4 regions of the Pseudoalteromonas sp. 20-MNA-CIBAN-0454 genome follow, and region 1 is predicted to be linked to each of the others. Evidence: predicted binding sites of a transcription regulator. Region 1 holds the regulator's gene; each other region holds the start of a gene.
The links. The regulator sigma-54, encoded in region 1, starts transcription at its own class of promoters, with help from an activator protein. The targets are predictions, from matches to a motif close to GTTGGCACGNNNNTNGNNT.

Region 1 (7,522 bases):
GCAGCGTCTGTTGCAGGTGTGCTTAAAAATGAAGATGACCTAGCACTGGGTAATATTGTGGGCTCAAATATTTTTAATATTTTAGCCGTGTTACCACTTGCCGGTATTATCAATCCATCGATAATCGACCCTTCTATTGCTAATCGTGATGTACTGATTATGATTGCAGCAACCTTGGCACTTATTGTTATGTCATTGAACTTTAGAGGCGCACAGCGTATCAATAGAGTAGAAGGTGGTTTACTGCTAAGCGCATTTTTGATTTACCAAGGTTACATCTTTAGTCAAATAGGGTAAGAGTTGTCTATGACCAAGCTAAGTTTTATCGAGCAAGGGCTACGTGTTCTTGATATCGAGCGCCAAGCACTTTTTGATATAAAACAATATGTAGATGATAATTTTCATCAGGCATGTCAGCTTATGTATGACTGCAGTGGCCGTATTATAATTATTGGTATGGGTAAGTCGGGGCATATTGGCCATAAAATTGCGGCAACTTTAGCAAGCACTGGTAGCCCTGCTTTTTTTGTGCACCCAGGCGAAGCCAGCCACGGCGATTTGGGCATGATCACTAAAAACGATGTCGTTATGCTTATTTCTAACTCAGGCGAAACCAGTGAAGTACTTAATATTATTCCAGTGTTAAAACGCCTTGGTGCAAAAATTATTTCCATGACAGGAAATACACAATCAACCATGGCCACACTTGCTAACGTGCATGTATGCATTAAAGTAGAAAAAGAAGCCTGCTCATTAGGCTTAGCACCAACAGCCAGTACCACGGCAACACTCGCTATGGGCGATGCAATGGCGGTAGCACTGTTAGAAGCACGCGGATTTACTGCCGATGACTTTGCACTATCGCATCCCGGTGGCAGTTTAGGGAAGCGATTACTGCTCACCTTAAAAGATGTTATGCACAGCGGTGTAAATACGCCTATTATAACTACTTCGCAAACTATTAAAGATGCGCTGATTGAAATGACAGCTAAAGGCTTAGGTATGACCGCCATAGTTGACGATAATCAGCAACTCGCTGGGTTATTTACCGATGGTGATTTACGCCGTATTTTAGAGCAACGCGTTGATATTCATACCACGTCAATAGATGCAGTAATGACTAAATCGTGTACCACGGCAACCCAAGATATGCTTGCTGCGCAAGCGCTTAATATTATGGAACATAAACGCATTAATGGCTTAATTATTATTAATGAGCATAATCAGCCTATTGGGGCACTCAATATGCAAGACCTACTTAAAGCAGGAGTATTATAAATGCAATTTGAAGAACTCTATCAAGCGCTAAGTGATGACGCTAAAGCGCGCGCAAAAAAAGTAAAACTACTTATATGCGACATTGATGGCGTATTTTCTGATGGCCGAATTTATCTTGGCAACCAAGGTGAAGAGCTAAAAGCATTTAATACAAAAGATGGCTTTGGTATTAAAGCACTTATTAACAGCGGCTTTGAAGTAGCGGTTATTACCGGCAGGCACTCGCAAATAGTACAACAACGTATGACCAGCTTAACCGTGCAGCATATTTATCAAGGTCAAGAAAACAAGCTTATTGCCTACCAAGAGCTTAAAAACAAGCTTAATTTGAGCGATGAGCAAATTGCTTATATTGGTGATGATGGCCCAGATATGCCTGTTATGGAGTTAGTTGGCTTTGCAGTCGCAGTAAACGACGCGCACCCACTAATTAAACGCTTAGCACATTACACTACGCAAATGCCGGGTGGTTTTGGTGCAGTAAGAGAGCTAACCGACTTACTTATGCTTGAAAACAATAAACCATTAACTAGCCAAGGCACCAGTTCATGAATATAGCGCGCATAGTCTTAAGCGTTTTATTCATCACCTGTATGGTTTGGCTTTGGTACCCTTATTTTACTCAGGTAAATACGGTTGCTAAAGCCGACTCAGAAGTAATAGCTAAACCCGATTACACCGCCATTGAGCTAAAACAAACAGCTTTTGACGAAAACGGTGAAATTAGCCATAAAGTAACTGCGGTTAAAACGGAGCTTTACGAGCAGCTAGGATTTACCTTATTCGAAAAACCTACTTTCATATTGTACGACGACAGACAAAAAACGTGGCGTATCAATGCTGATGAAGCAACACTTTACGATGAAAGACAATTAATTTTAGAGGGTAATGTAACTGCCCAAAACTTAATTGATGGCGCAATGATAGACAAAATTACCGCCGACAATATTCAAGTAGATATAATGCTACTCACTATGCGCAGCGAACAGCCCGTTATTATAACTGGACCGAATTTAAAGATCACCGGTAAAGGCCTTGAAGCCAATTTAACAACCGAGGTGATAAAACTAATTAACCATACGCGAACACTATATTATGACCAATAACCTTGCAAAAATACTTATTATTCCATCGCTTATACTTGTATTTAATAGTAATGCGGCAGAGCAAAGTACTTCCCCATTAGCTAATCAAATTTCTATTAGTGCTGACCGCCAAGAAGGCCAACTAAAAGAAAACGTTGGTATTTTTGAGAAAAACGTCGAGATAATTCACGGTAATCGTCGTATCACCGCCGATCGTTTAGAAGTACATAAGCGCGACGAACTTGGCGGTAATAAACAACTATTAATTGCCACGGGCAGCCCTGCATATTTTGAAGAAAAGCAAGCAGATGGCACTGTCATGAGCGCCAGCGCTAACGAAGTACGTTACGATGTAGCGAAACGTTTTTTAACCCTGGTAGGAGATGCAAACATTTCTCAAGCTGGGCAAAAAATTACGGCTAAAAGCATCACCTACGATATAGAGCAACAGCTTATAAGCGCTGAAAAAGATGAAAACTCAACTGATCGGGTACACACTATTTTAGTGCCTGTAGACGTAAAAAAAGAACAAAAACTCAATAAAGGTCAGCCATGAGTACATTAAAAGCAGAGCTATTAGCAAAAAGCTATAAAGGCCGTGAAGTTGTTAAAAATGTAGGACTTGAAGTAAAAGCTGGCAGCATTGTTGGTTTACTTGGCCCAAATGGCGCAGGTAAAACCACTACCTTTTACATGATTGTAGGCTTAGTTCATAGCGACAAAGGTAAAATATTAATTGATGATAACGATATTACCTTACTTCCTATGCACAGCCGTGCTCGTTTAGGTATTGGTTATTTACCACAAGAATCTTCTATTTTTAGAAAGCTCACTGTGTATCAAAATTTAATGGCTATTTTAGAAACGCGTAAGCAACTAAATAAACAAGCCAGGGAAGAAACCCTAAATAGTTTATTGGACGAATTTAGCCTGCAACATATTCGCGACAGCTTAGGTATGGCGCTATCTGGTGGTGAACGTCGCCGCGTAGAAATAGCACGTGCTTTAGCTGCAGATCCTAAATTTATATTGCTTGATGAGCCCTTTGCTGGCGTGGATCCTATTTCAGTACTCGATATTAAAAAAATTATAGAACACCTTAAAAATCGTGGTATTGGCGTACTAATTACCGACCACAATGTAAGGGAAACCCTTGATGTTTGTGAAAAAGCCTACATTGTTTCTCATGGGGAGCTAATTGCATCTGGTACTCCTGAATTTGTATTAAACGATAAAACAGTACGTGATGTTTATTTAGGCGAGCAGTTCAAACTGTAATATTTATGTTATTACTATAAGCATCTGCTAAGATTAATCATATCAATTTATAAGGATTGTTAGAGATAAATGAGGCAATCATTACAGCTGCGCATGGGCCAGCAACTTACAATGACTCCGCAACTGCAACAGGCTATTCGCTTATTGCAGCTTAGTACCTTGGATCTCCAGCAAGAAATACAAGAAGCACTTGATAGCAACCCATTACTTGAAGTTGATGAACAAGATTACACGGAAGAATCAGCAGGTAAAAACGAGCAAAAAGCAGATGACATTACTGTTAGCGCCTCTGCTGACGACACCCCAAGCGAGTATGAGCAAGATAGCGGCGAAGCACTAAATAAAGACACCATAAGCGACGACATGGCCATGGATGTATCATGGGATGAATATATGAGCGCAGCGCCTGCCTCTTCATCAGGGCCAATGCCTGAAGATGAATCTATTTATCAAGGTGCATCAACCGAAACCCTGCATGAATACTTAATGTGGCAATTACAGCTCACCCCTTTTAGCCCTACCGACGAAGCTATTGCCATAGCTATCGTTGAAGCCGTAGATGACTCTGGTATTTTAACCCTCAGTTGCGAAGACCTTTTAGCAAGCTTTAACCAAGAAACTGACGACGAACACGAAGTAGAACTAGATGAAATAGAAGCAGTGCTAAAGCGCATTCAATTATTTGATCCTGTTGGTATTGCAGCTCGCAGCTTGCAAGAATGCTTATGCATTCAATTAAATCAATTTGATAAAGACACCCCTTATATTAACGAAACAAAAATGGTGTTAACTGATCATATCGATTTACTCGCTGCTCGCGACTATCGTACGTTAATGAAAAAAACTAAGCTCAAAGAAGAAGAGCTTAAAGAAATAATGACACTTATTCATACGCTTAATCCTAAGCCTGCGGATACTATTGTCAGAGAAGAGTCTGAATACGTTATACCTGACGTGTCTGTTAAAAAAATAAAAGGCCGCTGGGTGGTAGAGCTAAACCCAGATAGCATGCCAAAAATACGTGTTAACAGCCAATATGCGGCTATGTCTCGTACAGTAAAATCCAGCGGTGACAGCCAATTTATTCGCTCGCACTTACAAGAAGCTAAATGGTTTATTAAAAGCCTAGAAAGTAGAAACGAAACACTCCTGAAAGTAACTAATTGTATTGTTAAGCAGCAACAAGCGTTTTTTGAACATGGCCCAGAAGCCATGAAACCTATGGTATTAAACGATGTTGCCGAAATAGTTGAAATGCACGAGTCGACTATTTCACGGGTCACTACGCAAAAATATATGCACACTCCACGTGGCATTTTTGAGCTTAAGTACTTTTTTTCAAGCCATGTAAGCACCGAAAATGGTGGCGAATGTTCATCAACTGCCATACGTGCCCTGATTAAAAAGTTGATAGCTGCAGAAAACTTAGCCAAACCATTGAGTGATAGCAAGATTGCAGATATATTGGCTGAGCAAGGAATTAAAGTAGCTAGACGGACAATTGCAAAATATCGCGAATCTCTGGCTATTCCCCCGTCGAATCAACGTAAAAGCTTGATTTAAGACGTACAACAAAGAGGAAAATGCTGATGCAACTAAACTTAACTGGTCGTCATGTAGACATTACAGACTCATTAAGAGACTATGTAAATAATAAATTTGCAAAGCTGCAAAGACACTCAGATCACATAACTAATGTGCATGTTATTCTCGATGTAGAAAAATTAAGTCAAAAAGCTGAAGCAACAATTTTTGTAAGTGGCGCTGAGCTATTTGCATCGACCGAACACCAAGATATGTACGCTGCCATTGACTCGTTGATTGACAAACTCGATCGTCAAGTAATTAAACACAAAGAGAAGTTTGCTCGACACTAACACTATGAAATTAAGCTCACTTATATGCCAGGACTGCAGCAAAGCTGTGGTCCTTTTTAATAGTAAAAAAAGAATTTTAGAATTCATCAGTGAACTCGCGCATAAAAAAATGCCGTATTTACCTCAGCAAGATATTCTCACTGCTTTATTGGCAAGAGAAAAGCTAGGTAGTACCGGTATTGGCCGAGGAATAGCAATTCCACATGGCCGTATGAGCGGGGCACAAGAGCCTCTTGCCTTAATTTTAATAAGCGAAACCGCTATTAATTTTGATGCAATTGATAATCGTCCAGTTGATATTTTTGTTGCGCTTATAGTGCCCGATGGCGATAACCAGCAGCACTTGAAAACACTAGCCACAATAGCTGATAAACTAAACGATAAAGAGTTTTGTAAGCAATTGCGTGCGGCAAAGTCTGATGAAGCGTTATACCAAGTTATTTTGGATCAATCCTAGTTACTAATAAAGGGGTGGTAAATGGAATTAATTATTATAAGTGGCCGTTCAGGTTCTGGTAAGTCAGTTGCTTTACGTGTTGTAGAAGATTTAGGTTACTATTGTGTAGATAATATTCCGGTAAATTTGCTGCCTTCATTAGTGCGCAGTGTCTCTGATAACTACGATAAAATAGCCGTTAGTATAGACGTGCGTAACCTGCCTAAAGACCAGCAGCAGTTTAACGATATCCTTGAGTACTTGCCCGACTTTGCTAAACCAACGTTATTTTATTTAGATAGCGACGATCAAACGTTAATCCGCCGTTATTCAGAAACACGTCGTTTGCACCCGCTTTCGATTGATTCGCTACCGCTAGATTTAGCAATAAAAAAAGAAAAAGAATTACTCGATGTACTCGTAACGCGGGCTGATCATGTCATTGATACAACCGATTTAAGTGTGCATCAACTTGCTGAATCTATGCGTGAAACCATACTCGGTAAAAAAGACAAACAGCTTATCATTACCTTTGAGTCGTTTGGCTTTAAGCATGGTATTCCCAAAGGTGCTGATTATGTTTTTGATGCGCGTTTTTTACCAAACCCACACTGGGAACCGGAGCTCAAGCCTTTAACTGGATTAGATCAACCAGTAAAAGATTATTTAGCTAGTCATAGTATTGTGCAAAAATTCACTTGGCAAATTCAAACCTTTGTACAAACGTGGTTACCACACCTAGAGCGTAATAATCGCAGTTATTTAACCATTGCTATTGGTTGTACTGGTGGTCAGCACCGCTCAGTTTATTTAGCGCAAACAATTGGTGAAAGCTTTGCTATGTCTCACCCTAATGTAAAAATTCGCCATCGCGAGCAAGAAAAATAATTCAATTTAAATAATCATCTGTTCAGCTTAAGTAGAGTATCTTATGCGCTTAGAAAATACGTTTTTAATAAAAAACAAACTTGGTCTGCATGCTAGAGCCGCTACCGTATTAGCACAATTAGCGGTACAATTTGACGCATCTATTACTTTATTTCAAGATGAAAAAGAAGCCGCTGGCGATAGCGTACTGGCTTTAATGTTACTAGAAAGCAGCCAAGGTAAAGAAGTAAAAGTAGTGTGCGAAGGACCCGATGCTGAGCATGCTTTACATGCCGTTGGCCAATTAATAGCGCAGCGCTTTAACGAACATGAATAGTAGGCACTTTATTTAAACCAAGTAAACGAGCTAAAATATAGGGTTAGTGAAACCTTAAGCTAGTTTGGCTAAAAAAAGTAAGATAAACTGAACGAAGTTAATGACTAACTTCTTCCCTAACGTTATAAAAATAAATTAAGGACGCCAATGCCCGAAACTTTCGAACAAGACTACCCACTACAACAATTACAACAAGTGACCAAGTCACTCAATAGTGGTCAGTTTGTTCAAGTTAGGCGCATGCTGGCAAAAACAGCTCCTTGTGATACCGCACTTTTACTAGAATCATCACCACATAAAGTTCGCCGCCTGCTCTGGCAATTAGTTGATCCAGATGTACAAGGTGATGTCCTTGAAGAACTCT
Region 2 (7,522 bases), on a different contig from region 1:
TGTTGTTTTTGTAGCCATAAATACTGTTTTATATCGTCTGGCCAATAGTAAGCTTGGTCAAGTTTAAGTAACTTACTCATTACCGTATTAGGATCGCTACTAGTGTTTAAACACATAAATTGAAAAAAGTTTTTTAGTTCTTTTTCGCCAACAAAATCTTTGTTATCCGGGGTTAACTTAAAACCACCACATTTATTAGCATGCCAGGCTATTACTTGCTCCGCAGGGGGATACATAGGATCGCTTTTAGGCCGAGGCTTTGGGCTTGGCTGGCTGTTTTTATCGCTCGTTACTTTAGTTTGAGTTTGCGCCACTGGGCTATCAACCACTTGCTGTTGGGGGTTATTAGTTTTGCACCCCGATAAAATGATGGCACTGCCACACACACATAAAATAGCCATTAAACGCGAGGTCATGCTAGTTAACTCCTTGATTTGTTATTATGGGAAGCGTAATTAAAAATCGACAACCTTGGGGTTCATTTTGCTCTATTAATAATTGTCCGTTTAATTGCTCTACTGACTCTTTAACAATAGTTAAGCCTAAGCCACTGCCTTGTAGCGTAACATTTTTGCTATGCTTACCTTGATAAAATGCGCTAAAAACATGTGCTTTTTCGTGCTCTTTAATTCCGCATCCCTCGTCGCTTATCGCCATTTTTAGCTTACTGTGCTCAAAGGTTAACGCTATAGATACTGCCTGCCCGTGTTGTGAAAACTTTAAGCCATTAGAAATTAATTGCACTAAAATCATTTCAATTAACTCCCCAGGTAACGCAAGCGCCTTATTAGGTAAGTTGTTATGCCAAATAAGGGTTTGCTCTCGGGCTGTTAGGCGGTGCTCAAAATGACTATTAATTTTATTAATTAAATGATTAAACTCAACCTCACTTACGCTGTCTTTACTAGTACGAATCGCGTTATAACTAAGTAGGCTGTCAATCATAGTACGAAGGCGCACCATAGACTGGCTAATAAGCTCAAGTACAGCGCGTTGCTCTTTAGTTATAGGGCCAACTATTTCATCGCTGAGCAAGTCGGTGCCCTCGACCATTGAGGCTAGAGGTGTTTTAAGTTCGTGGGTAACGTGGCGTAAAAAGGTGTCTTTTTGCTGCTCAAGTATATGTAACTGAGCTTGCACCCATTGTAATTTATTACCTAATTCAACTAGCTCTGCTGAGCCTTGCACGGCTATTTTTTGTTGCCAGTCACCTTGCCCTAATTTACCAATAATTTTAGTCAAGCTTTTTAAGCGGCCACTTATACGCCACAAAAAACCGCCTCCTACTAAGAGTGTTAGCGGAATTAGCGCCACCAGCCAGTTAATAAATGAAGTTTGTAACTGCGCTATTTCTTTTTGATTATTAGTAATTTGGGTTTCGCTTTTATCGCGTAACCATAAGGTAAGTTCGGCGAGTAAATCGCTAATAGGTAAAAACAAGGCTACCTGCTGTTGTTTTTGTTCAACAAGTTGAGTGTGTGCTAGTTGCAGAGTATTCGTTAAACGCTGCCATTGTGCGGTGTGACTTTTACTGGGCGCTATACGTGTAAGATCTTCAATACTTTGTAGCGATGCTTGCCACTTATCAACTATGAGCGTATCGAGTGACTCACTTTTTAGTACCCAATTTTGCCGAGTAGCGCGCTCTAAACTATTGAGTTCTTGTTTTAAAATATTAAACGATTTAGTTACTTGGTAGTTATTACTAACAATTTGCTGAGTTACAGCTAACTGCTTATTAAGCGCATTTAAAAATACAATAACCACTAACGATAAGGGTAATAACGACAGCAGCATACTCATTACAAACTGGCTAATTAAATTAGGGCGCCAATTAAGTATTGCTTTGTATTTTTCAGCCATCGCTGCTGGCATTGCATCCATCCTTTAGTAACTTTAAACAGCCTATTATTAAGCGTTTAAGTTATACACTAGCTGAATCAATTTATATATCTGTTATTCGTACTGTAAAGCCGCCTGTTGCCAAACAGCAACAACTCAACTCTTTGATTTGTATTGCTTCTTTATTTATAAGCCAAATTTCGTTGCAAAAAACACACAGATACCTGTAAAACTTGCTTAACCTATAACACCAAAAACCATAAGCAACTGAATTTAAAAGATAAAAATAATTGGCATCGTTTTTGTAATAGTTAATCTAAGTTTATCTTATAAGGAAATGACCATGAGTAATCGCTTTTTAATTATTATGCCAATCGTTGCGCTAGGCTTTTTGAGCGCTAACGCGCTGGCAATGGATGTACAAGCTACTTTTAATGAACTTGATAAAGACAGTAACGGTACTCTCAGCGAAGCTGAAGCTGGTGAGGACGCCGTACTTCATGAAAACTTTTCACAAATAGATACTGATCAAAATGGTCAGCTGTCGCTAGATGAGTTTAAACAGTTTATTAAGTAACTAACCTAGTAACCAAAGGAGTTTTTTATGAAACAGCTTATAGCCGCATTTTCGTTACTGTTTTTAGTTATTAGTGCTACTGCCCTGGCTTCATCGTTTAATGCTCGTTTTGCTTTTTTAGATAAAAATATGGATGGAAAAATATCTATTACCGAAGCCAAAAAAGATAAAGAAGTAATGAAACAGTTTTCTGATTTAGATGTAAATAACGATGAAATGATCTCTAAAAAAGAGTTTGAGGCGTTTAAGCCTTAAGTTTAAATTCAAGTTTGGTCTTGTAAAATTAACTAAAAGTATTTGCTATAACCCCTGAGGGAGTGTGTAAATGGATTTAATGTTGGGCGTTAAATTATGGCAAGTACTTTATTTTATTACGAATGACATTAAAATGAGCTTTGCGAAGGAGCACCATGAAGATACGCGCTTGTTTAGTTAGTTGCTTATTATTACTAAGCTTTAATTCATTAGCACTTGATGTAAAGCAACGTTTTGATCACCTTGATACAGATCAAAGCGGCTATTTAATTCACCATGAGCTTGAGGCTCAACCGCACTTACTAAACAACTTTAGCAAATGGGATAAAAACCAAGATAATAAAATTTCATTGGTTGAATTTAAAAATTATCTTACGAATAACCTCTACTGAGTAATTTATGAAAAATATAAGCTATATAGCGCTCGTTGCGCTTAGTATTTGTAGCACACCAAGCTTTGCCAGCAGCAATAACATTGCCAAGCAATTTGAAAAATTTGATCGTAACCAAAACGGCTTATTAAGCCGAGCAGAAACAGCCAGTGACCCTGCCCTATGGTCTCGTTTTGCAAGTTACGATAAAGACAAAGACGGCCACCTTTCTTTAAGCGAATTTACACTTTATGCAAGTCAGTAATTAATTTACCAATAAATTAACTGGCTTACTCTGCACAAATAACAATCCAACCACCTCAAGTGGTTGGTATTATAAAAGTGAGTTTGTTATGTTAAAGCCATTAACAATAAAAATAAGCTCACTATGCCACTCAAAAAAATAATCAAACCATTGCTACTCGCTTGCCTTTGCGCAGGCTCAAGCCTTGCGGTTGCGCAAACTAAAGTTATTTACAACGCCAACGGCTACACACCTTTGTACAAAGGTGAAGTGCAGCAGTTTTCTACTTTAGTTATAAAAAACGGTAAAGTAGTTAAACTTGGCGGCGATACGCTAAAAAATAGCTTTCCTGATGCCAAGCTTATTGACGCTCATGGCAATACGCTATTACCGGGTTTAATTGACGCACACGGTCACATTATTGGTTTAGGTAATAACCTGTCACAATTAGATTTACGCGGTGCGCTTTCTATTGATGAAGTTACTAATAAACTCAAGGTATTTGCAAATAACAAACAAGGTTGGATTATTGGCCGTGGCTGGAATCAAGAGCTGTGGCAAAAAAAGCAGTTTCCTACCGCTGCCGATTTAGACAAAGTAGTGAGCGATCGCCCTATTGTACTATCGAGAATTGATGGCCACGCTATTTGGGTAAATAGCAAAGCCCTAGAGCTTGCGGGCATTACTGCAAACACCCAATCGCCAGAAGGCGGCGAAATTATTAAAGACGAATTTGGCAATCCTACTGGTATATTTGTAGATAAAGCAGAATCGTTAATTAAACAATTTATGCCAAAACCATCAAAACAAACTCTTAGTGACTCTTTAGATGCTGCCGGTAATCATTTATTAAGTTTAGGGATTACCTCAACCCATGATGCGGGTATAGATAAAACCACTTGGGAATTATACAAAGAACGCGGTGAACTAGGCAATTTACCACTGCGTATTGTGGCAATGCTCAGTGGCGCGAGTCCTGATTTAAAAACCATGTTAAAAGCAGGTCGATACCAAGATGCCAACGACTTTATGTCTATTCGCAGCGTTAAGGTTTATGCTGATGGCGCATTAGGTTCGCGTGGCGCGGCGCTAATTGAGGATTATGCCGATAGAAAAAACCACCATGGCTTAATGCTCGAAACCCAGCAAAAACTAGAAGAGTTATTTACGCTTAGTTTTAAAAGCGGTTTTAGTGCCAACACCCATGCAATTGGCGACAAAGCTAACCACGTTGTATTAGATGCTTATAAAAATGTATTTAAAGCAACCGGCGGAATTTTACTACGTAACCGTATGGAGCATGCACAAATAGTAACGCTTGATGATATTAAGCGCTTTAAAACATTAAAAATTATTCCTTCAATGCAACCAGTGCATGCCACCTCTGATATGCACATGGCAGAGCAACGCTTAAGCGAAAAGCAATTAGCGGGTGCTTATGCATGGCAAACCTTTTTAAAACAAGGGTCAGTGATTGCAGCAGGATCTGACTACCCAATAGAATTGGCAAATCCTTTTGATGGCTTGTATGCAACAATTACTCGTATGGATCACAACCAACAACCAACCCAGGGCTGGCGCGCTAGCGAAGTATTAAGCCGTGAAGACGCACTGCGTGCTTTTACCCTAGGCGGCGCTTATGCAGCGCATCAAGAGTTTAAAGTGGGTAGTTTAGAGCAAGGAAAGTGGGCCGACTTTATTTTAATAGATAAAGATTATTTTAAAGCCCCGGTTGATGAACTATATAAAATAAACGTATTACAAACATGGATTGCAGGCAAACTTCGTTACGAAAAAGAGGCTGTGACTGCGCAATAAACTGAATACAAACTGAAAATAACAAATTAATGATAAAATTTAATTAAAGTAATCAAAAAGTGTGTCGATAAAGTGGGGTATTTAAAAATCCCCTTATGTTTCAGGAAGAAAACATGTTATCTAAAAAAATATCTCTTACTTTATCGGCACTTTTTACCCTTTCACTTTCAGCTTGTTCTAGTCACCCTGTTTACAATGGTCACGCTCCTCATAATGACTATTCTCATAACAAAAGGCACGTTCAAAATGACTCGCCTCGCGTGAGTAACTGGCAGTTTCCAGAAAAAAATTACCGCCCAATAAATAGCAGTAAATTACTTAGTAATTACACCGAACAATTAGCCATGAAGCTAATTGAAAATATGAATTACATAAATAGTAATACCCCTATTGCCATTACTTCTTTTGTAAATTTAGATGATAACCTACAAACAACTAATATTTTTGGAAACCATTTAGCTGAGAGCTTTATTACTGAACTACAAGAGTTTGGATTATCTGTTGTAGATTACAAACACACAGGTACTGTACATGTAACCCCAAATGGCGACTTTTCATTTAGTCGTAATGGTCGAGAAATTAAAGGCTACCCGCATATTGAATACACTTTAACTGGCACACTTACTTATACCAATCGCGGTGTTATTGTAAACGCACGTATTATTGGCGCTAAGTCAAAGGTAGTGGTGTCTTCGGCTAAAGGATTTGTGCCTAGTTTTGTGGTTGAGTCGTTATATCCCACTCGCCGCGTTGACGGCATAGCGCTTGACGCAATCTTATAAAAACCAAAAAGGATTAGCTTAGGCTAATCCTTTTTAGGCTCTGGCTGTTTATTACGGTATAATTTAATAATATGATACGCGTTTACAAACGCGAGTAAGCCGTTAGTAAAGGCAACGGGTACTGCACCAATAGCTAAGCCATAAATAGTAAAGGCGATACACCCAAATAAATTATACCAACGCAGCTTTACCACGTCGGTCATTGTTAACGATGCAACCAGTAAAGCAGATGCTATATAACCTAAATATTCCCAACTCAATTGTTCTCTCCTAGGCTTTAGGTTAGCATTGCATATTAAACTTTAGTACATTGAATCTGTACAGCAACGTAACAGCTAAATAAAAGTTAACCTATAAATGGCTTAAAACTCTGTTGGTTATCAGCAGCTATACTGCTCAAATAATTAGTCCAACAGTGCCAGCCCATTATATTAGCAGCACCTGATATGTTAATTAATTTAACATAATTTCTTAGAGCTTTGATGCTATCGCCATTAAGGTGCAATAAATAGGACAATTGTCCGAAGAGTATGATTGATGTTTCAATACCATTTTTCCAGTTATCTTGTTGAACAACTACTTACCTTTGCCGGTAGTAGTTATCAGCAATCAAAAAAAGAAATATTAATACAACAAGACCAACCTTTAACTAAGTTGGTACTTGTGCGCAGCGGAACTGTGTCGTTTAGTTACGATGTAGGTAACGGACGACGCCTGCTGCTTGGTCAACTCGATTGCAATAACACCCTCATTGGTGAAATAGAAGCGCTCAATAATAACCCCTGTATTTATACAGTAACCTGTTTTAGCGATGTAACTTATAATTTAATTGAGTTAAAGCATTGGCGTGCGTTATTACTTGAAAAACCTGAGCTGAGTTTATACACAGCACAAACTATAGCGGCTAAATTTCAAGAAAATCAAAAAATAAACCTAGATAAATTATTACTGCCACTGAGCTATAACATAGCTAAAGACTGCCTACTAAGAGCCGAGAACAACAACCCTACACTGCTGCGTGCATACCCTACGGTAAATGCCGAAGCAGAACGTTTTGCAACCACTGAGCGCGCTTACAGGCGCGTTGTAACAGAACTCGTAGAAAAAAGCTTAGTACAAAGAAGTACCCAAGGTTTATTAGCAGTAGATATACCGCGCCTAAGCCAATATGTAGATAGCTTTGCGCAATTGTAATTTATTACATCAGGTTACATAGGTTGAAACGTTAAGTTTTATCCATAAAAAAAGGCCTTAATGGCCTTTTTTTTATTTATGCAGGTTGATTATTTTTCTAGCAAAATGTCATGTATTTTTGCTAGGTCTGATTTGCCAGCAATAATTTCATCCGGTGTTAAACCCGATAACTCATGCGGAAACACTAGCCATTCTTCAGACTCATGAATATAGTAATCTGGCTTCATGTCTACTTTAGAGTTTTTAGGCTTGTAGTAAGGGCATGCAATACGAATATCGCGCGGTAAGTTTAAACGCATTAGCTCTGAAAGCTTTTCTTTTAATGCAAAAATACTGCGGCCAGAGTCAAACACATCATCAACAATGAGTAATGAGTCACCTGCATTAGCATTTTCTACAATGTAGTGTAAACCGTGTACTTTTATCTCTTTAGATTGCT
Region 3 (7,522 bases), on a different contig from region 1:
TGCATTTGCACACCACGGTATAGTACAAGGCCGTATTGGTCTTAACGATAAAGTAGAAGCAACAATTGATGACGCACGCCGCGAACGCATCAAGAAAAACCATACTGCGACGCATATATTACACGAAACACTGCGCCAATTATTAGGCGAACATGTAGGTCAAAAAGGCTCGCTAGTTCAAGCAGAGCGTTTGCGTTTTGACTTTTCACATTTTGAAGCTGTTACCAAAGAAGAATTACGCGAAATTGAACGTGTAGTAAACGATGAAATTCGTTGTAACTTTGCGTTAAGTACCGAGCTTATGGCAATAGATGACGCTAAAGCAAAAGGTGCAATGGCGCTATTTGGCGAAAAATACGATGACGAAGTACGTGTAGTTACTATTGGGGACTACTCTATTGAGCTTTGTGGTGGTACACATGTTGAACGCGCAGGTGATATTGGTTTATTCAAAATAGTATCTGAAAGCGGTATTGCTGCGGGTGTTCGTCGTATTGAAGCGGTAACCGGCGCTGACGCGATTGCCTACGTGAGTGAGCAAGAGCAAAAGCTAAATGATGTAGCTGCTGTAGTTAAAGCCGACAGCGCGTCAGTACTTGAAAAAGTAACTGCGCTGCTTGATAAATCAAAACAGCTAGAAAAACAAATTGCGCAACTTAACGATAAGCTAGCAAGTGCTGCGGGTGCCTCATTACTTGATTCAGTAGTAGAAATTAACGGTATTAAGCTATTAATAGCCAACGTTAAGGGCACTGAGTCAAAAGCGTTACGTGGTATGGTTGATGATCTTAAAAACAAAATTGGCTCGGGTGTTATTGCACTAGGTGTTGCAAGCGATGATAAAGTGAGCTTAATTGCAGGTGTAACTAAAGATTTAACCGGTAGAGTTAAAGCCGGTGAGCTAGTTAACCATATGGCCAGCCAAGTAGGTGGTAAAGGTGGCGGCCGTCCAGATATGGCACAAGCGGGTGGCTCTGAGCCAGAAAACCTAACTGCAGCATTAGACAGTGTAACAGCTTGGTTTACTGAGAAAACACAAGCTTAAGTGGCACTTATTGTTCAAAAGTTCGGTGGCACTTCAGTTGGTTCAATAGAGCGAATTGAAGCGGTTGCCGACCTTGTTGTTAAAACTAAACAACAAGGCCATCAAGTGGTTGTAGTGCTCTCGGCTATGTCGGGAGAAACCAACCGCTTAATTAATCTCGCCAAACAAATAGATACTCGGCCAAGTAGCCGTGAACTTGACGTATTAATTAGCACCGGCGAGCAGGTTTCGGTGGCTTTATTAGCTATGGCTATTATTAAACGCGGTCATTCTGCTGTGAGTTTATTAGCCGATCAGGTTAATATTTTAACCGATAATATGTTTGGCAAAGCCCGTATTACAGATGTAGCTGCAACGCGTTTAAAACATGAGCTTGAGCATAACCGTATTGCAATTATTGCGGGTTTTCAGGGCCGTGATATTGAAGGAAATGTAACTACATTAGGGCGTGGCGGTACCGATACTTCGGCGGTTGAAATTGCTGGAGCAATAAAAGCTGACGAATGTCAGATCTATACCGACGTTAACGGCGTATATACTACAGACCCTCGTGTTGAACCTAATGCACGACGAATGAGCCAAGTTACCTTTGCTGAAATGCTAGAGTTAGCAAGTTTAGGGGCTAAAGTATTGCATATTCGTTCAGTTGAAGCGGCAGGAAAGCACAATGTGCCACTTAGGGTGCTATCAAGTTTTTACCCTGATGCTGGTACATTGATTAGTTTTGAGGAGAGCGATATGCCTGGTAATGTCGTTTCGGGTATTGCGTTTAATCGTGATGAATGTTTAATAAATGTAGAGGGTGTACTTAGTGGTACACGATATCTTGCAAAGATTTTGAAACTTTTTGCAGATAATGGCATCGAAATAGATATGATTAATCAAGTTAATCATAATGTTGACAAAGTAGACTATGCTTTTACTGTACACACAAATGATTATTTACACGCATTAGACGTTTTAACAGAGCAGCAAGCTCAGTTAACAGCACAAAATATTTTTGGGTTAACAACAGTCGCTAAAGTGTCTGCTGTTGGTATGGGTATGAAGTCACATTCGGGTGTTGCTAGTTTATTTTTTGATGCATTAGCTGCAGAAAATATTAATGTTATTTTAGTGTCTACATCAGAAATTAAAATATCGGTTTTAATAGATGAAAAATACCTAGAGTTGGCTGTTCGTGCATTACATAAGATATTTTTAACAGAAAATGAATAGATTGATAGGTTTTACTTACTTTTTAGTCTAATTTTCATTAAAATGTTTTAGCGGAATCTTATAATTTTATTGGAACAAGGGAGCAAAAGAATGCTAATACTAACTCGTAGAGTAGGTGAAACCCTAATGATCGGTGACGAAGTAACCGTTACTGTTCTAGGTGTTAAAGGGAATCAAGTTCGAATCGGTGTTAACGCACCAAAAGACGTTTCAGTGCATCGTGAAGAAATTTACATGCGTATTCAAGCTGAAAAGTCTAACCCTGAACCTGGCAATGCTTAATCAGCAATGTATATAACTTAGTTACATACTGAGTTATTGCCAAAAGCCACTCACTGAGTGGCTTTTTTGTGTATAAAATTAAGTGTTTCGGCAGTTAATATGTGCTTGGATATATACTGCATACCTTTTTTGTTTTTTAATAGTATGCCGCGCTCTGTGGTTATAACTTCGTTAATATCTGACCACAGAAGTTGGGTGTTTTTATAAAAGTTACTCGATTTAATCCCTTCTTCGTCAAAGGTAAGGGTGACCTCAGACCCCGAGGCTTTGCTTAGCATTTGTCTAGTAACCCACCAAGGACGGCGATAATAAAAGGCAATACATTCGAGTACCGCAACCATGATCAGAAAAGATCCTAGGTAATGATCGTCTAAACCATAAATTCCAAATAAACCGAGTGCTACTAATAGCGCCAATAAAAAGTATTTTGGTTGCGCGCGCTTGCTATGCGCAACTGATTCGTCAAAGCACTCATAAAAATAAGGCTTATCAAGCGTGTAGGTTGTTGTAAGTGTCATATAGAAGTTCTTAAAACATAGTTATATGCATTTTAACAAGCTAACCAGTAAATGCGCAGTTATATAATAAATAACTGCATAATAGATAAAGATATTGGCGTTTATTATTTATCAGATCCAACCTTTAATTTAGATATTATTTTATTACACACATAAAAAAACGGCTCATTTTAGAGCCGTTTTTTTAATAAATTAGAAGAATTAACAGTTAGTTTCTTCTGCATTTACACCTTCTTTTACTTCTTCACATGCATCTTCAACTTTGTTTTGCACGTCAGTTACTGCTTCGTCAATACGTTCACCAGCATCTTCTGCGTGGTTATCTTCACAGCCCATAATAAATAAACTTGCGAATAGGCCAATTAGTGCTGCTCTTAAAGTTGTCGAATTCATAATGTAATTCCTTGTAAATTTTGATTTAAATGATTTTTAATTAGTTTAAAACTTTAGTTTGTTACCTAGGGCTTTTTGCCACGTAGGGCACCCGATACTAAAGATATAACTAAAAGTATTAAAAATATAAAAAATATAATTTTTGCAATACCCGCTGCGGCGCCTGCTATACCACCAAAACCTAACACTGCAGCAATTAAAGCAATTACTAAAAAAGTGATTGTCCAGCGTAACATTGTATTCTCCTTGGTTTATCAAATTTGCTCAATGGATATGATGCGAGTTACGTGCCATTGTTTTTTTGCTTTTAAATCAATGGTTTGCTTTTGTTTGTGTTATTTCAGCGTGCACTCAATGGTAAGTTTTACGCTTTGCTATGTAATTTATTCATACTGATACAAGTGATTATGGATGTTAGTTTTTTATAAGAGAAGTTAGCGCATATTGATTTTTAGAATGGAGTTTAAGAGCTATTAAATTGCAGTTCGAGACTTGCGAGCATAGCGGGCTTAATAACAGCGGCTATTTAAATGGTTGAATAATTAACAAATATATTTGGTAAGACCAATTGCCAGTGGTGAAATTACTTTATGCTAATAGAACTGTTAACGCTTTACTTTAAGTGCATTATTAACGGTTTTTAGGTCGCCTATATAACTTTTATTTATATTCACTATTTTTATTATCTATGTAATAGCGCGTATCTAGTCCTTTTTGTAGTGTTAAGTTAATTAATAGCATGTTAGTTTTGTTTAAATTGGTTTTACCAATTTACAGGCTATAGACAAAACACTGTTTTTTGTTATTATTCGGTGAATAATTATTTACGTAAAATGATTTTTTATTTTTATTTCGGTATAAGTTTTATAGGAGAGGAAAATGGATATCACTGCTTTACTTACAACAGCAAGCAACTTAATGCTAACCGGTATGGTGGGGGTGTTTGTGTTTCTGTCATTATTAATTACCTGCGTTACGGTTATGTCTAAGCTGGTATCTCGCTTTGCAGAGCCTGAGCTTGCAATGCCTGCCAGAACACCGTCTTTTAAATCACAAGGTGTGCCTAATGAGCACATCGCCGCAATTAGTGCTGCCATTGCTCAGTACAAAACAAACAATAATTAAAGGAGCACTTAAATGGCTAAATTAAAATTAACAGAACTGGTACTACGTGATGCGCATCAATCATTGTTAGCAACTCGTATGCGCCTTGACGATATGCTACCGATTGCAAAAAAGCTTGATGATGCAGGTTATTGGTCTATTGAGTCGTGGGGTGGAGCTACGTTTGATTCGTGTATTCGTTATTTAGGTGAAGATCCTTGGGAGCGTATTCGCGCACTAAAAAAAGCGATGCCAAATACTAAACAGCAAATGCTATTACGCGGTCAAAATTTATTAGGTTACCGCCATTATGCTGACGATGTAGTAGAAAAATTTGTAGAGCGTGCCCATAAAAATGGCGTTGATGTATTTCGTATATTTGATGCAATGAACGATGTACGTAATCTTGAAACGGCAATTAAAGCGGCTATAAAAGTAGGCGCACATGCCCAAGGGACTATTTCTTATACAGTAAGCCCTGTTCATACGCTTGATATGTGGTTAACGCTAGCTAAGCAGTTGGAAGATTTAGGCTGTCATTCAATTTGTATTAAAGATATGGCGGGTTTATTAAAGCCGTACGATGCTGAAAAACTAATTAAAGCACTAAAAGAAACTGTATCTATTCCAATTGCAATGCAGTGCCACGCCACAACAGGTTTAAGTACTGCGACTTATCAAAAAGCGATTGATGCAGGCATTGATATGCTTGATACCGCAATTTCATCTATGAGTATGACTTACGGACACACCGCAACTGAAACTATTGTATCGATAGTTGAAGGGACTGAGCGTGATACTGAGCTTGATTTAAATCACCTAGAAGAAATTGCTGCTTACTTTAGAGATGTACGTAAAAAATACGCGGCATTTGAAGGTAGCTTAAAAGGGGTTGATGGCCGTATTTTACTCGCGCAAGTACCTGGTGGCATGTTAACTAACATGGAAAACCAGCTTAAAGAGCAAGGCGCAGCAGATAAGCTTAATGAAGTTTTACTTGAGATCCCACGTGTACGTGAAGATCTTGGCTTTTTACCTTTAGTAACACCAACGTCGCAAATTGTAGGCACTCAAGCGGTACTTAATGTACTAACGGGTGAGCGCTATAAAACAATTACTAAAGAAACAGCTGGCGTATTAAAAGGTGAATATGGCCTAACACCAGCACCTATGAATAAAGAGCTACAAGAGCGTGTGCTTGATGGAGCAGAGGTAATTACTTGTCGTCCTGCAGATAATATTGCACCTGAGCTTGCAACGCTTGAGGCTGAATTATTAAAAGAAGTACAAGAGCAAGGTTTAACTCTTGCTGATGAGCAAATTGATGACGTACTAACGTATGCGTTATTCCCACAGGTTGGTTTGAAGTTTATTAAAAACCGTAACAACCCAGATGCATTTGAGCCAGTTCCTTGTGTTGAAGATAAAAGTAATAAAGCTCCCTCTAAATCAGCTTCAAATAACAACAGCGTTAAAGCTGAGCAATACAGCGTAAAAGTAGACGGTAAGGTTTACGACGTTGTTGTAGCTCAAGGCGGCGAGCTTAAAGAAGTTACATTAAAAGACTCAGAACATATTCCTCAGTCTGCTTCGGTTGCATCAGGCGAAACACTTAACGCCCCTTTAGCCGGTAATATTTTTAAGATAAAGGTAAAAGCAGGGCAAGTTGTGAATGAAGGTGATGTAGTGATTATTATGGAAGCCATGAAAATGGAAACTGAAATACGCGCTACGCACACCGGAACAATTGCTGAAGTGTTAGTTGGTGAAGGCGATGCTGTAACTACCGGCGACGCTATGATTGCATTAGCTTAGGAGTAAATAGAGGATGGATGGTATTTTAAACCTCTGGCATGCCACAGGCATTGCTAACTTTACATTTCCAGCGTTGATTATGATTGCGGTAGGCTGTTTATTATTGTTTTTGGCAATAGCCAAAAAATTTGAGCCCCTATTATTATTACCTATCGGCTTTGGTGCAATATTAACTAATATTCCGGTGGCTGGTTTATCCGACCCCGGCGGCTTACTGCATTATGTGTATTATGTAGGTATTGATACCGGTATTTTTCCACTATTAATATTTATGGGAGTAGGCGCGTTAACTGATTTTAGTGCGCTAATTGCTAACCCTCGTATGTTGCTATTAGGTGCAGCTGCACAGTTTGGTATTTTTGCTACACTGTTTGGCGCTATTTTACTTAACTATGTACCTGGTTTTGAATTTAGCCTGCAAGATGCGTCGGCTATTGCGATAATTGGTGGAGCTGATGGCCCAACCGCTATATTTTTAGCCTCTAAACTGGCACCCGACTTGTTAGGTGCGATTGCGGTAGCTGCTTATTCGTATATGGCATTAGTGCCAATTATTCAGCCGCCAATTATGCGCGCATTAACCACGGTTGAAGAGCGCCAAATAAAAATGCCAGAGCTGCGTAAAGTATCTAAAAAAGAGAAAATTATTTTTCCGTTAATGGTACTTAGCTTAACAGCAATGTTTTTACCTGCGGCGATACCTCTGGTTGGTATGTTTTGTTTAGGTAACTTAATGCGAGAGTCGGGTGTTGTTGATAGATTAAGTAACAGTGCTCAAAACGAAATCATCAATGTTACAACTATATTTTTAGGTTTAGCTGTAGGCTCAAAGCTTGCTGCAGATAAGTTTTTAACTGTTGAGACGATTGGTATTTTAGTGCTTGGCGCACTGGCTTTTGCAATTGGTACGGCATCTGGCGTATTTATGGCGAAAGGGTTAAATAAAATATCTAAAACGCCGATTAATCCATTAATAGGTGCTGCGGGAGTATCGGCTGTACCCATGGCGGCACGCGTAGTAAATAAAGTAGGCCTTGAGAGCAATCCACATAACTTTTTACTTATGCATGCAATGGGGCCAAATGTTGCCGGAGTACTAGGCAGTGCAGTTGCAGCAGGTATTTTATTAGCACTTGTTGGCTAACAT
Region 4 (7,522 bases), on a different contig from region 1:
ACCCCTAAGTTAAATGCTACAATACTCAATAGCTGATAATCGCTCGACAACCCCAACTCACCCAATACACTAGCAAACCCCATGCCGTGCAATAAACCAAAGGCAAATGTTACCCAACCTAAACGTAATACCAGTGGCCATACATTATTAAGTGCAGCAAAAAGTACTGACAGGGCAATACCTAGCTCTACCCAGCGGCTATTTGGCGATACTAAATTCATAGCGGTTGTAGTAAGCGTAATTGAATGGGCTAGGGTAAAGGCGGTAACTATCCACGCGGTGTGTTTAATAATTTGTTTTTTTGAGCTAATACCTTGCCATTGTTTTTCGGTGCGGGTAAGTACGCAGGTAAGTAATAAGGCGATTAAAAATAAAATATGATCAATACCAATCCAAATATGCAATATTCCTTGATATACATATTGATTAAAGGTGCTTAAGTAGCTTGATTGGCTAAAATTAAATGTTTGTTTTGCGTTAGCTGCGCTAAACACTCGCGATAAATTATTAATATTTACAATGGCTTTGTGGTTACCATCGGTATTAAAAAAGGCGCTGTAATGTAAGCTAGTTTCAGTTTGATCAGCGCAGCTAAACAGCAGCGGTATTACTAAATAGGGTTGATTAAAGTGACTATCTAATTGATACGCCCCTTGGGTAGAGAGCGTGCATGCCTGTTGTTGCTGAACTAGCTGTAAATTAGCATACACAAAACTATTAATAGAGCTGCGTTTGGCTTTTATTTCAGCCCAGGTTATTTGTTTATCGTTATTAATATCGAACGCCACGACTTGCTCTAAATCGGTTATATTTACTTGCCACTGACCACTATACTGATTTTGGCTAGCAGCGGTATTATTTAAAGTTATATAGCCGGTACTTAACTGATGAGCAAAGCTATTAGTGGCCACTAAACTCGTTGCTAAAGTGAGAATAAATACACAAAATGTTTTCATAGTGTTGCTCGCTGCATGGCTTTGGCTTGTATTAATAATTGCTTATCGGTGCTCATTTTAGCTTGTTGCCAATTTATATTGGCCCAGTACAGAGCTTTATCACTATTTGGCGCTACTGCAATATAATAGTGGGCTAGATCACTGGCATGAAAGGTATCTTGACGTAGTTCGCGCAGCGCCACACGGCTTTTCATCATTGTTTGCCACTTTGTACTAACCGCATTAGTATTTTTTTCAGCAATAGCCAACCTGAGTAGAATAGCATCTTCTAAATTACTGTTATCTGTTAGCAAACCAGCTAAAGTATTGAGCACTTGCTGCGTGTTATTATGTGCTAATTGAGTATCGGCCCACAGTACAATAAGGCTCACCGGCGCAGACTGTAAATCGACATAGCTAATGTAGCTCAGCGCAGTTTGGTAATTATTTAATCGATAGCTCATTTCACTTAGTACATGGGCAGTGGCTAAGCTAATATTTTTATTATGGGTAATCTTTTTTAATGCATTATAGCTTTGTATTAGTTGCTCTTGCTGGCTTTGTACATCTAACACGCAAGTACTTACGGTAATAAGGCTTACTTGCCCAATTAATGCCGTACAATGCCCTTTGGCAGCAGTAAATTCACCTTTGGTCATGTAAATATTAGCCAGTAATAAATGACTATTACTGTGATTTGGCTCAGCAACTAATACTTCAGTGGCAATTTTAATTGCAGCATCAAATTGGTGCTCTTTTTGTAGTACTCGTGCATATAAATAACCAATTAGTGGAGTGGGGTTTTGGTTATACAAAGTTGCTAAATGTGTTTTTAACACACCTTGCAAACGTTCAGTTTGCCCAGCATATTGGCTATTTATAACTAGTTCGTTTATTTCAGCAACAGACAGTTGAGCTACTATATTTGAGTTGCTAGGGGCAATAATTGCATTATCGGCGGGGGTAAAAGCGCTGGCAAATACATTGCTTGAAAATAACATACCCATAAGTAGCAAAATTAATTTAGTGTAAGGTAATTGCATTTTATAGTCCTTTTGAAAAAGCCATCCGTGGCCTGTCAGCTTTGATTATGACTTACTGATTAATTACCTGTTGCAGGGTGGAGGCCACCAACATCTGTTTCGGTGTTGGTAAATACTCGGCCGTTAATAGACAGTGGCTCAGCGTTAGTAGGTTGATTAAATGCATCGGTTGCAAACTGAGCAAAATCGACTTGCAATGCTTCAATAGTAATACTTATCGTTGCTGTTACTTGGTTGTTAACCCCATCAGACACACCAAACATAAAGCTATCTGACCCTGTTTGTTCTTTATTGGGCGTGTAGGTGTATGTGCCATCGGTATTTACAACTACGCTGCCGAGTGTGGGCTGTGTTGTTATGCTGTAGGCAAGTGTGTCGCCATCGGCATCTGCTGCGTCAAGCATGTCGTTAATAGCCACCTCAGTTTGCGTGGTTACCATGGCATCGCTTGCTGTGGGAGCAACATTAACAGCCACTGTTGGCTCGTTGTCATTATCGCTACCACAGCCGCTTATTGCTAAAACACTTATAAGCAAACATGCCTGTGTATATTTTAAATTACGCATTGTTTTACTCCTTATTTAGAACCCGCAAGTGGGGTAGTAAGGTAGGGAAAGCTTGCATCCATCATAGTGGCATTTATTGGTGCGCCATCGGTAAATTGCACAGTACCTACTTCAGCATCCTCTGGTTTACAAAGCCCTAAATCAGTGTCTACGCCTGCTACCGGGATAGGGTGACATAAACGACCCATAACAACTCTTAGTGCTATATCAACAACGTCATCACCTGGGCGACGGCCATTTGGAAATCCGGCTAAATCATTACCTACTACCCCAAATGTTGATTGTTCAGCTTGTGCTGTTGCTGCAATTTTAGTGTTTAAACGCAGCATTTCTGATGGCGTTACTGTTGTTTGCTGGTTAACACCGGAAAAACCAGTTAAAAATGCGGTTATAAGGTCATTACGTGGAAAGTTTGTAGGTGCAAGCGTTGCAAAATTTGTCCCTAGGGTGGTATTAACCGCATCTTTAAATAAAATATTTAATAGTTCAGGCAGTGAAGGATGCGACACATAATCTAAAAATTGGCCATCATCTTTAGGATGCGCAGTAGAGAAGGTGTCTTTATCTTTAATACCAATTACTAGCTCATTAACCAGTGGGTTACCTAAACGCGAAACTTGCGTTAATGCGCCGCCGTTAACTGCGTTATTTGCAAACTTAGCATTAGGATTTAAAATACGCGCTTGCGGTAAGCTTGCTGTTGTCCACGAACCAATTACGCCATTACCTGAGCCAACCACACAGCTTTTAGGTACTTCAATTGCTATAGAGGTAATGTTTTTATCAGCTAAATCATCGTTATCTGCCGATTGTGTTATGCCACCAGGAAAGCCCGAGCCATCACCAGCACCCGCAGCACTGTCGCCTTCAACGGGTACGTAGTTTACTAAATCAAAGGTTTTGCCTAGGTTAACTACAAAAGGGTCTTTACGTTGACCAACGAACACTTTAGCCATGCCATCACAGTTCGCAATAGCGACTTGATACATAAATTGGTCGGCATACATTTGGTAATCTTGCTTTGAGGTAAAGGTTTTATTACCTACATAATCAAGCGGTTTATTAAAAGTAGTTGAGCTAGTAGTAGTGTTACTAAGCTGTACGCTAGTGCCTGTTTTTTGCGGGCCGCTGATCATTCTTACGGTGTAAGATTCACTAAAGTTAGCAGCATTATCATTACCTGCCGTAATACCGCCGACATTTTTTAGTGGTACAGATACAGTACGCTGATTGCCCTCAGGGCCTACGGTTAATTGCACACCTTGATTATTATTAGGCAACATACTTTTAAAGTTAAACGCAAAAGTAATATCTTCAACAGCGTCACCATCGTTATCAATGTGAATGCTGTAAGTAGCATCAGGATCCATGGCAAAGTAATTAGGACCACCGTAGGCATCTTGCAATGGAATGTAATTAGCAATCAAGGTAACAAAGTCACCACGACCTTGCTCATAACTATTAAAAACATAAAAGTCGGTAGAGTCTAATGTTGGAAAGCGACTAATATTAGGCGCTTCTCTGTGGCTTGATGCTTCACTTGGTGCACTTACAAAAGTAGCACATATAACAACTGCGAGTATTGATGGAGTAAAAGCTTTCATGACTTTGTCCTTTAGTTTTTGATTGAAGTCATTAGTAATACGAGGCAGGGTTTAAATTGGATGCAAGAAAGTTAACTTATTTTTAATTAATGTGCTTTATTTGTTAATTCACGCTATTTAGCTCTAATACCTTATTACTGAGAAAAGATAAAAGAGCTGTTTTTAGTAATTTATAAAAGTACTAATTCAGTAGTATAGAGTACTTCGCTTGGCTCGCCGTTTGGCGAGCCGCCAATAGGTTCTAAACTTACAGCCAATAGAGCAACATTACTGGCTTTAAAAAGGCTGTTTTTAGCTAGCGTTTTGCTACCTGTTTTAGGGAGTAAGCCCAGCGATATTGGTGCGTCTTGGTCTTTTAGTATCATCCACAGCTCATAGTCTTTATCTGTTTTAGCAACAAGCTGACTACTTGCCTTAATTGATAAAGCCTGCTCATTAACATCAATAAACCATAACGGTTGCTGCGCTTTATTTTGCACTAATGCAATTTGCTGAATATTGCTAACATTAGTGGCCGGTTGCATTACTAAAAAGGCTAATACAATTGAAGCTGCTGTAGCAACAAGCGACCAAGTGCGCCAAATTGAAGGTTGTGTACGAATTATTGTTTTCGTTGGTTGGGGCTGGTTTTCAATTTGTTGTAATATTTTTGGCCATAAGTCGTCACTTGGTGCTAGTGGCGTAATAGCGCTGGCTAAATTATTTAAATTTTGCTCCCACATTGTTGTGGCCTCACGTGCTTTGCTGGAGTTGAGGAGTAATCGCTGAAAACGCTTACGGGTTGAGCTTGATAGCGTACCAAGTACATATTGCCCTGCAAGTGCATTTAATACCTCGGGTTTATTATAATTCATAGGGTTAAACACCTTTGTAGCTGAACTAGTCCACGGCGGATCCAACTTTTTACCGTACCTAAAGGCGTGTCGATATGTTCAACTAATTCACTGTGGCTTAAGCCTTTGTAATAGGCCAAGTGAATCGCTTGTTTTTGCTGTGGCTCTAATTGCTCTATACAGCTTACGAGTTTGGTGTTTTCGGCATAACTTACCTCAATATCGTGCTCGTTTATATCGTCGTCGCCTAGTGATTGCTCCTTGCGCACTTTGTTGTAGCGCAGCGCATCAAGGCTTCGGTATCTAACAATGCTGATCATCCAGCTAATAACCGTTCCCTTAGATGAATTATACTCAGATGCGTTATGCCAAATTTTAATAAAAGCTTCTTGCAATACTTCTTCCGCATGCGCTCTGTTTGTTAACATATTTAAAGTTATAGCAAATAATTTTCCGCTGGTTTGCTGATAAAGATTAGCGAATGCGTGTTTATCGCCTTGAGCGGTTGAACACAAAAGGGGGAGTAAATCGTCGTTTTCCATGATTACCTTAATATTTTTATTATTAGTTAAATAAACGTGTGAGAGTTGTTTGTGGATGCAAAAACATGCTTAGATGTGCTTATAGATTAGCTGTAATACAGCTCAATACAAGTAAACAAAGAGTATTGCTGTTACTTTATACCAGTGTGAACAATTAACCTACTATAGTGTAAAAGTAGCTACGGTTTATAAGTGGGCTAATAAAAGGCTTAATAAATAGAAATTAAAATGTTAATTATCAATAATATAACTAACGAGGAATAAGTGAATGCTGGCGTGAAATTTGCTTTTACAATATTAAGGCATGATTAATAAATATAACAACAACGAGCATATATTATAAAAGGAGAACATATGTGGGCTGCAATTAGTTACTTACTATTGGCATTTATACTCATATTTATTGGCTGGGAAGTTAACTCAATTTACTTTTCGATTGTATTTTATTGGAGTGCATTGTCACTACTTTTAGTGGGGGGCGCTTATATATTCGATATAGCAAAAGTGTTTAGAAAACGAGAAAACGGCGTTATCCCTTTTTATATTCGCTGGGCGTTTATTCCTTTTTTATTTGGCGCACAATTATACAATGCGTGGGCTCGTAAACACGATAAAGTGCCGCCTATTCAAAAGATTAATGAACATTTGTTTTTGGCATGTCGATTATTTCCCTCTGACATAGATACGCTAAAAGAAAACGGTATTACCGCAATACTTGATGTAACGTGCGAGTTTGACGGTTTAGAGTGGAGCTCTACGCAAGAAAACATTAATTATTTAAACATTCCGGTACTCGATCATAGCGTTCCTACGCATTCGCAGTTAAACCAAGCAATTAATTGGATCCATCATCATGTACAAAAAGATCGCCGTGTGGTGGTGCATTGTGCTTTAGGGCGCGGGCGCTCTGTGTTTGTAATGGCGGCCTACTTGCTTAGCCAAAATAAAGATGCCGATGTGCATCAAATACTGGCACAAATAAAAGAAACTCGCGAGACAGCTAATCTTAATAAACGCCAATTACATCACTTAGCTAAGCGCCATAAAAAAGGTGAGTTAGTAATTAAAAACAAAGCATTTTTGATTGCAAATCCAGTGTCGGGCACAAAAATGTGGCAAGACAAACAACACCTAATTATTGCTAGTTTATCGGCTTATTACGACTTAACCGTATTAACAACCTCAAAAGAAGTTAACGGCGTAGCGCTTGCTAAACAGGCAATAAAAGAGCAGCCAGATATTATTATTGCTTGTGGTGGTGACGGCACAGTGACAGAAGTGGCCAGTGTATTAGTGCACACTAAATGCAGGTTGGGTATTATTCCGCTGGGCACGGCTAACGCATTAGCGCATGTGTTAATGGGCATAAAATCAAAATTTATTCCTGTTGAACAAGCCTGTGATTTAATTATTGATGGGCAAACAAGTTTAATCGACACAGCTTATTGTAACGACGAGCTAATGTTACTACTGGCAGGAATTGGCTTTGAACACTCCATGATTGAAAAAGCCGACCGTGAAGCTAAAAACAAATCTGGGCAACTGGCCTATTTAAATGGTTTTTTACAAGCTTTTGGTGAACAAAAAGCACAAGTATTAACAATAAAGCTTGATGATAACGAACCAACGCAAGTAAGTACCAATAGTTTTATTGTTGCTAATGCCGCACCCTTTACTACTTTGCTAGCTCAAGGTGGCGGGCAGCCCGATCATAGTGACGGGCTTCTTGATGTGAATTGGTTAATACCCAATAAAGAAAATGGCACTACAGTACTGAGTATTGCCGAGCTTATGTTTAGCAGCATTACACAAACACATTTAGCTATTAATTCGCATCATACAAATGCTAAAAGAGTGGAAGTAAGTGCAGAGCAAGAGATTAAATACGTAGTAGATGGAGAGGTGAAAACTTCTAACAAATTAGTTATTACAATTTCACCTGGATCATTAAACGTTATTTGCAAAGAACAGCTAGATAAATAATACACGGCTATAAAAC

Region 2: the regulator sigma-54 is predicted to act here: its motif matches at 2,132-2,150, upstream of AAEZ22_RS02950 (EF-hand domain-containing protein).
Region 3: the regulator sigma-54 is predicted to act here: its motif matches at 3,733-3,751, upstream of AAEZ22_RS03355 (DUF1328 family protein).
Region 4: the regulator sigma-54 is predicted to act here: its motif matches at 5,794-5,812, upstream of AAEZ22_RS10770 (diacylglycerol kinase family protein).

The regions. Positions count from the first base shown of each region.
Region 1 is NZ_JBEOOB010000011.1:6,384-13,905, reverse strand. Features, by position in the region: gene AAEZ22_RS07220 (calcium/sodium antiporter) at 1-297, shown strand, start outside; gene AAEZ22_RS07215 (KpsF/GutQ family sugar-phosphate isomerase) at 307-1,278, shown strand; gene kdsC (3-deoxy-manno-octulosonate-8-phosphatase KdsC) at 1,279-1,830, shown strand; gene lptC (LPS export ABC transporter periplasmic protein LptC) at 1,827-2,384, shown strand; gene lptA (lipopolysaccharide transport periplasmic protein LptA) at 2,374-2,919, shown strand; gene lptB (LPS export ABC transporter ATP-binding protein) at 2,916-3,641, shown strand; gene AAEZ22_RS07190 (RNA polymerase factor sigma-54) at 3,711-5,204, shown strand; gene hpf (ribosome hibernation promoting factor) at 5,231-5,518, shown strand; gene ptsN (PTS IIA-like nitrogen regulatory protein PtsN) at 5,523-5,975, shown strand; gene rapZ (RNase adapter RapZ) at 5,997-6,842, shown strand; gene AAEZ22_RS07170 (HPr family phosphocarrier protein) at 6,886-7,158, shown strand; gene mgtE (magnesium transporter) at 7,306-7,522, shown strand, end outside.
Region 2 is NZ_JBEOOB010000004.1:61,697-69,218, forward strand. Features, by position in the region: gene AAEZ22_RS02940 (hypothetical protein) at 1-416, opposite strand, end outside; gene AAEZ22_RS02945 (HAMP domain-containing sensor histidine kinase) at 418-1,875, opposite strand; gene AAEZ22_RS02950 (EF-hand domain-containing protein) at 2,186-2,419, shown strand; gene AAEZ22_RS02955 (hypothetical protein) at 2,447-2,674, shown strand; gene AAEZ22_RS02960 (EF-hand domain-containing protein) at 2,830-3,066, shown strand; gene AAEZ22_RS02965 (EF-hand domain-containing protein) at 3,074-3,310, shown strand; gene AAEZ22_RS02970 (amidohydrolase) at 3,434-5,107, shown strand; gene AAEZ22_RS02975 (FlgO family outer membrane protein) at 5,221-5,889, shown strand; gene AAEZ22_RS02980 (YgjV family protein) at 5,913-6,149, opposite strand; gene AAEZ22_RS02985 (Crp/Fnr family transcriptional regulator) at 6,427-7,083, shown strand; gene AAEZ22_RS02990 (phosphoribosyltransferase) at 7,173-7,522, opposite strand, start outside.
Region 3 is NZ_JBEOOB010000004.1:147,143-154,664, reverse strand. Features, by position in the region: gene alaS (alanine--tRNA ligase) at 1-1,045, shown strand, start outside; gene AAEZ22_RS03375 (aspartate kinase) at 1,046-2,263, shown strand; gene csrA (carbon storage regulator CsrA) at 2,354-2,545, shown strand; gene AAEZ22_RS03365 (YcxB family protein) at 2,596-3,063, opposite strand; gene AAEZ22_RS03360 (hypothetical protein) at 3,265-3,456, opposite strand; gene AAEZ22_RS03355 (DUF1328 family protein) at 3,522-3,692, opposite strand; gene AAEZ22_RS03350 (OadG family protein) at 4,336-4,581, shown strand; gene oadA (sodium-extruding oxaloacetate decarboxylase subunit alpha) at 4,594-6,375, shown strand; gene AAEZ22_RS03340 (sodium ion-translocating decarboxylase subunit beta) at 6,389-7,519, shown strand.
Region 4 is NZ_JBEOOB010000019.1:36,375-43,896, reverse strand. Features, by position in the region: gene AAEZ22_RS10800 (HupE/UreJ family protein) at 1-956, opposite strand, end outside; gene AAEZ22_RS10795 (tetratricopeptide repeat protein) at 953-1,978, opposite strand; gene AAEZ22_RS10790 (cadherin-like domain-containing protein) at 2,038-2,544, opposite strand; gene AAEZ22_RS10785 (DUF4331 domain-containing protein) at 2,556-4,148, opposite strand; gene AAEZ22_RS10780 (anti-sigma factor) at 4,319-5,002, opposite strand; gene AAEZ22_RS10775 (sigma-70 family RNA polymerase sigma factor) at 4,999-5,523, opposite strand; gene AAEZ22_RS10770 (diacylglycerol kinase family protein) at 5,878-7,506, shown strand.